2 regions of the Paraburkholderia sp. USG1 genome follow, and region 2 is predicted to be linked to the other one. Evidence: riboswitches for the same ligand, from Rfam matches in the RefSeq annotation. Region 2 holds a riboswitch; the other holds the start of a gene.
The links. Region 2 has a riboswitch for fluoride ahead of NE850_RS00435 (hypothetical protein). Riboswitches for the same ligand answer to the same signal wherever they lie in the genome.
Positions count from the first base shown of each region.

Region 1: another riboswitch for fluoride. It lies ahead of crcB (fluoride efflux transporter CrcB); the one in region 2 lies ahead of NE850_RS00435 (hypothetical protein).

Region 1 is NZ_JAMWXW010000011.1:221,362-224,768, forward strand. It holds gene NE850_RS17020 (alkaline phosphatase family protein) at 1-588, opposite strand, end outside; gene crcB (fluoride efflux transporter CrcB) at 993-1,373, opposite strand; fluoride riboswitch at 1,449-1,510, opposite strand; gene NE850_RS17030 (ammonium transporter) at 1,675-2,862, opposite strand; gene NE850_RS17035 (ATP-binding protein) at 3,266-3,407, shown strand, end outside.
Region 2 is NZ_JAMWXW010000001.1:91,810-95,216, forward strand. It holds gene ppa (inorganic diphosphatase) at 1-348, opposite strand, end outside; gene NE850_RS00430 (DUF190 domain-containing protein) at 348-677, opposite strand; fluoride riboswitch at 850-914, opposite strand; fluoride riboswitch at 1,039-1,105, shown strand; gene NE850_RS00435 (hypothetical protein) at 1,195-1,665, shown strand; gene NE850_RS00440 (inorganic diphosphatase) at 1,679-2,224, shown strand; fluoride riboswitch at 2,305-2,375, shown strand; gene NE850_RS00445 (hypothetical protein) at 2,440-3,168, shown strand; gene NE850_RS00450 (dynamin family protein) at 3,183-3,407, shown strand, end outside.

The sequences.
Region 1 (3,407 bases), on a different contig from region 2:
GCTGAAGAACGGGAAAAATCCTCCCGACTGGTAGACACACCAGCTTGTGGCGTGTGCGGTCAGCCAGTCATATACCAGGGACTGCTGTGGGAGAAAACCAGAAACGTTGTCGCTAATCGCACTCTCTCCCGACATGGCCATCAGGCGATTGGCCTGGGTTCCGGTCGGAAGCGGCGCAAACCAGCTATCGCAAATCGTGAAATGGTTTGCGAAGAAATCGTAAACAGGCAGCGCATCGGCGGTGTAATAGCCCATTACCATCGAGAGATCGGCTGGCGCAGGGTGTCGTGCCGCGTAGCTTGCAACGAACCCACCCAGTTCGGGGCAGCCTCCACTCGCGCACGGCGTGTTTATTTGTATCGAAATCGGCGTGCGGTCGTGCGGAGGGTCGGGGATCAGTTGGGTCGCCGGCGAGAGAGCATGGATCGCATATGTCCTGTCGTCGTAAAGATTCGCGAAATTCTGCTGCCACGCGGGGTCGGCAGAGAGTCCGTTGACGTCTTTTCCGTCGAGGCTCAGATAACCGAGAACATGGTCGAACGACCGGTTCTCCATCATGACGATGATGATGGTTTTAATGTTGTCCATTGACATGCTGCCTCCGTACAACGGCATCACAGCGACCATGTCGCCTGCCAGGTTCGCGCCCCGCAGGAAACTACGGGAGCGCGACACTGCAGACCTCCTGACGCGAACCTGTCTCCTGCATTGGCGGCTTGCAGCGCGAGCCGGGATCGGATAGCTCAAATACTCGTTGCAGAAGAGCCGCACTTTCAACGCAGGCTCTATACCAGAGTCTTGCTTCCGGCTAGACGTTAAGGCTAGTTCACGTTACATCGCCGTTCAACTTCAGTTCTCGCTGAAGGCAAGTTGTTCCCGCTTCGCTCGATCCAATAGGCCTTTGCGAACCCGACTGATGGCAAGCCGTAGGAAGTCGGGTGGATCGGAGGAGAGGAGCATCCGCGCCTGGAGTGGCGCGGCGCGTGGCGCTTTCAGCGCGACAGCAACGACACCGTTGCGATGCCGAGAATGGTCATCACGAGCGACGCACCCACATGAATCACGATCTCGCCCGCAGCCCAGCCGAGCCGGCCGTCCTGCAACCGCTGCACGACTTCCGCTGAAAAAGTCGAGAAGGTCGACAGACCGCCCATCAAGCCGGTGATGACGAAGAGCCGCCATTCCGGTGCGAGCTGCGGCGCCCGCGCAAACCCTGCGACGGCGACGCCGATGACGTAGCCGGCAATCACGTTGGCGGCGAAAGTGCCGAGCGGCAAGCCGCTGAACAGGCCGTTCAGGCGGATGCCCAGAAACCAGCGAAACAACGAACCGAGCGCGCCGCCGATTCCGACGGCGAGAATGGACCAATACATGGGAGGCCTGGCAAAACCGGGGGTGTCGACAAACCGGGCTGAGCATGGAGCGCGATGCTGCGTCCGCAATCATCCGGGCGAGCAGGCATCATCAGCCACAAGGGCGGTTAAAGGAGAATGCCATCTCCAGCGCAGGAGTCTAACACCGGCGAGGGCATGTGGGGACAGTTCGGCGTGGGCGCGGACAGCCCGCCGGCCCGCGCTGTCCGCCCGGATCCGGCATGCCCGGTGGCGAGGCGCACGTGCGGGAGCCGGAGCCGCCAGTGCGCTCATGCGAAGCAAAACCGCCGCCGAAGCTTTCTTACTCGGGTGTCGCCGAAATCTTGTGGATCGACAGGTCGGCGCCGTTGTACTCGTCTTCCTGGTCGAGCCGCAGGCCCACTGTCAGCCGGATCGCGCCGTACACGAGCGCGCCGCCGAGCGTCGCCACCACAATCCCGCCCAGCGTGCCGACCAGTTGCGCCCCGAACGACACGCCACCCATGCCGCCGAGCGCGCGCAGGCCGAAGATGCCCGCCGCGAGGCCGCCCCACGCGCCGCACAGACCGTGCAAGGGCCATACGCCCAGCACGTCGTCGATGCGCCAGCGGTTCTGCACGCAGGTGAACATATAAACGAAAAGCACGCCGGCAATGCCACCCGTCACCAGCGCGCCGAGCGGATGCATGATGTCGGAGCCGGCGCAGACCGCCACCAGTCCGGCAAGCGGCCCGTTGTAGGTGAATCCGGGGTCGTTGCGGCCGGCGAGCCACGCGGTCAGGGTGCCCCCCACCATCGCCATCAGCGAATTGACGGCGACGAGGCCGCTGATCTTGTCGACGGTCTGCGCGCTCATCACATTGAAGCCGAACCAGCCGACCGCCAGCACCCACGCGCCCAGCGCGAGGAACGGAATATTCGACGGCGGATGCGCGGCGATGCCCCCGTCGCGGTGGTAGCGCCCGTGGCGCGCGCCCAGCAACAATACCGCCGGCAGGGCGACCCAGCCGCCGAACGCATGCACGACCACCGAGCCGGCGAAGTCATGGAACTGCGCGCCGAACACCTCGGCGAGCCAGTTCTGGATGCCGAAGCGGCCGTTCCACGCGATCCCTTCGAAGAACGGGTAGATGAAGCCGACCAGCACGAACGTCGCGAAGAGTTGCGGATTGAATTTCGAGCGCTCGGCGATGCCGCCCGAGACGATCGCGGGAATCGCGGCGGCGAAGGTCAGCAGGAAGAAGAAGCGCACCAGCGCATAGCCGTTGTGTGCCGCCAGCGACTCGGCGCTGCCGAAGAACTGCACGCCGTAGGCGATCGCGTAGCCGATAAAGAAGTAGGCGATCGTCGAGACCGAGAAATCCACCAGAATCTTGACCAGTGCATTGACCTGGTTCTTTTTGCGCACCGTGCCGAGTTCGAGAAAGGCGAACCCAGCGTGCATCGCCAGCACCATGGCGGCGCCGAGTAAGAGGAAGAGGGTATCGGTGCCGGTTTTAAGACTTTCCATCGATGTGTCCTGCTGATGACAAAAAAGCGGGCAATGAATGCAAGAAGCGGGCCAAAGTTGTGCCAAAACGCGTCGATACGGTGCAGTTCGGCACCGGGATGGGATTGGTTGGGTGCTTTGTTAAATGCTGCGGACACGCCTTTGCACATTTTTGCGGCTTTAGCCGGCACAGTTAGTGTGCATAACGTCGTAACCAAGGGCGGAGCGAACCAAAAATGGGCAAAATATTCGATTTCATTTACGTTTAATTCAAAACCCTAACGTGGGGCCGACATTCATCCGGCATTCTTTTGCGGCAAATGCCTGGTCAATGGCGTGCCCTCTTTGTTTTCCTGGGTAATCGCCGACATAATGTGCCGTCCCCGAGCATGATCTGCCGGCCACCGACCTCCAGTGCGCACGCATGAGACTGACCACCAAAGGCCTGTTGCTGATCGCGATTCCGGCCGTCTTCGAACTGGCGCTGTTGTCCGGGCTGGTCAAGGCCCAGTCGGACGCGGCGCAGGCGGAGCGCTGGGCCATCCATAGCCAGGACGTGCTGCGTC
Region 2 (3,407 bases):
GGGACAGACGCTGTCGACCGGCACGGCGATCACCTTCTCGTCCGGCCCCGCCTGGTCTGTCATGTTCATCAGACCGACTGGCCGGCAGGCAATCAGCGACAGGCGTTCCAACGGAAACGGTGCGATCACGATGATGTCGATCGGATCCCCGTCACGCGCGAGCGTGCGTGGAATAAAGCCATAGCTGGCCGGATAACGCATACCTGCGCTCATGATCCGGTCAACCTTAAGGATTCCGAACTGCTTGTCGGCCTCATACTTCACCGGTTCGCTCTGCGCAGGAATCTCGATGATTGCATTGACTTCGAGCGGCAGGTTTTCGCCCGCAGGAATGGCGTTGAAATCCATCACTGGCCTCCCTCTGCGCCGAGCGTGTCGTACTCGATGGGTGCGCGAGTATAGAAAAGACGGATACCGGCGTCGCGCAGCTTTGCCAGTAGCGCGTCGATCTTCGCATCGTCAGCAATCACCATCACCGCGACCGGCTGGTCCGTCAGTTCGAAGAATCGGGCTGCGTGAAATTTACCTTTGGCGTCCACTCCTTCGGCAACTTCAACGACAGTGGCACCCACTATGCCCATCTGCTTTGCCTCATCCAGCAGCCATTCGACTACTGTCATGTGCTCGACGCGATGACTCTGATTCGCCGCGTAAACGGTAAGCTGACTGCCTTTCATACGTACCTCCGCATCCGCGACCGGCGCGTCCAGACAGATGAAGACATGCGTGCACGCACGTCAGGCATTGCCCGACGGGGAAATAAAACTGATCGCATTGGAAAACCAGATTCGTGAATTTACAAACCTGGGCGGCGGAACGCCTTGACATGCCTACGCCGTCCTGACCCAGGAACCGGTAGGCATCATCAGCCCGCAATGGGGCAGTTAAAGGAGAATGCCATCTCCTTTTTCTATCTTAGCACGCTGCATAGGCGGCGACTACTGCCGCAGGCGCACCAGAACTTGCTGCCGCGGGGGTTTGATCACACGCAAAAACCGCGTTGCGAATTACCGGTAGTTTGGCTACAGTGAAAGCAGTTTGATCTACGGAGATGGCATTCTCCGCCAACCGCCGGCGACGCCCGGCTGATGATGCCTGCAGCTGTCCGGCACCCGGGTCGCTGTGGGGCGCGTTCTCTCCCCCGTTCGACCCGTGCCGGCGCATTTTTCTGTGTGCCGCTGACAGGAGAGACGAATGATCTCAATCGAGATTCCCGGTTACCACACGCTGAACCTGCGGCATCTTGTGCTCGACTACAACGGTACGCTGGCGGTCGACGGCCGGCTGCTCGACGGCGTCGAAGCACAGCTCATAGCCCTCATCCGAACAGTTGACCTCCACATCGTGACGGGAAACACATACGGCGATGCCCGCGAGCATCTGCGCGGGTGCCCGGCCGAGGTAGTCTGTCTGCCAGCCAGCGGACAGGCACAGGCTAAACGCGAGTACGTGCTGCGACTCGGCGCGCAACAGGTTGTGGCTGTCGGAAATGGGCGCAATGATGCCCTGATGCTCGGGCAGGCAGCGCTCGGTATCGCCGTAGTGGGTACCGAGGGTCTGGCCGGCGACGCGCTGCAGGCGGCCGATGTCGTCGTCCATCACGCGGTGGACGCTCTCGGACTGCTGCTGCATCCCAAACGACTCATCGCGACGTTGCGTAGCTGACGGGAGCTTCCAGATGGACTACGACGGTATCGGCGCGGGCAGCAATGTTCCGGCTTCGTTTAACGTGATCATCGAAATGTCGGCGTTCGGTGAACCAGTCAAGTACGAGGCCGACCCAAGATCCGGCCGCCTGCGGGTAGAGACGTTCATGATGACAAGCATGCGGTATCCGGCGAACTACGGCTTTATTCCGGACACCCTTGCGCCGGACGGACGGCCGCTCGACGCGCTGGTTGTTGCACCGTTCCCAATCGTTCCCGGCGCGGTGGTCGAGGCGCGCGCGCTCGGCACCATGCATCTGACCGACGAGCGCGGGCCGGACACCAAGGTGATCGCCGTACCCGTGGATCGCGTGTGCACGTCCACCACAAGAAGCCGCTCGCTCGACGATCTGCCAGAACCACTGCTGCACGAGTTTCGCCATTTCTTCGTGAATTACAAGGTGCTCGAACCCGGCCGCTGGTCCCGTTTCGAGCACTGGGGATCCGTCGAGGATGCAAACGGCGAACTGCTGCAGTCGATTGCGAAATGGCGCGAAGCATCTGCTTCATCAGAGTAATCACATAAACGCAATTCTTCGTTCGCTATCAGGATACCGGACGCGTTGCCGACGCCCGCCACGGTCGTTAGAATGAAGTCGTCACCTCGGGAGATGGCATACCTCCCTGAACCGCCGCATATCACATGCGGCTGATGATGCCTACAGTTCCTGGAGGGAGCTGCGGGTCATGCCGTTGCCTGTCCAGGCTTGTGTCTTTCCAGTACCCGACGACAGTGCAACGCGCCAGCCACGATGATCCTGCGCCCGGACCACACGCCGCACTGATGCTCTCAGACGGCGAGGTCGATTTTCTCTGGTGGTTCATCCAGGGCAGCATCATGGACGCCGACGTTCGGGCACGTCTTTACGACCATTGGGGAATGTGCCCTCGACATGCGCTGGCATTTTTTGTCGTCGAAGCGGCATTTCGTCCGCATCTCATCCACGGCAGCACGATCCTGTACACCGAACTGTTGCGCCGCGCCGCGCGGGTGCTGGGCGGAGATGGCCTGTACAGGCTCGTTCCAGCAGCGCTTGCGCGACACAGGCTGCGTTCATCAGGTCCATGCCACATGTGCGGGCTCGGCTATGGGCCGGACTCGGCAGGAAACGCCCCACCCGAACGGCTGGCAAAGGGCCGCGACCTTGCCAACGCGCGAGCCTTCGCGACCGACAATCGCGACGGATGGCTGCCGCATGTCTGCGGACAATGCGCCGACACCGATAGTCCCGTACGTTGCCGGCCACATCTCTTTCATGAGCTGGAACACGACGGATCAATTCCGATGCAATTTCATCGGGATACCGTCGAAAGCATCTGCACACACCTCGCGAAATTTGAACACGCCTTTCGCTGGGACAGCCGCGGCACCGATGCGGACACCGACCGGGGCGCGCTCGTGGCAGCAATCGGCTGGTGCAGCGGCTGGCGCGAAATACTCGCAACCTTCGATGGCGGCTAGACAACGAGACATCCATGCTACGCGACCACAAGCATTCCGCCTTCCCGTCCGACTATGCCAGGCGGATCGGTGAGGCATTCGTCCGCATCGACACCTGCCTCACCGATGCATTGCATTATCTCGATCCTGTTGCGCACCGCTCCCCATTTCCGTCTCGAGTCGCTGACGGCGTTCCGGTCCAGCATCAGATGATGCTGGATGGACTGAATCAGGTACGCGCAGCCATGTGTACGATTGTC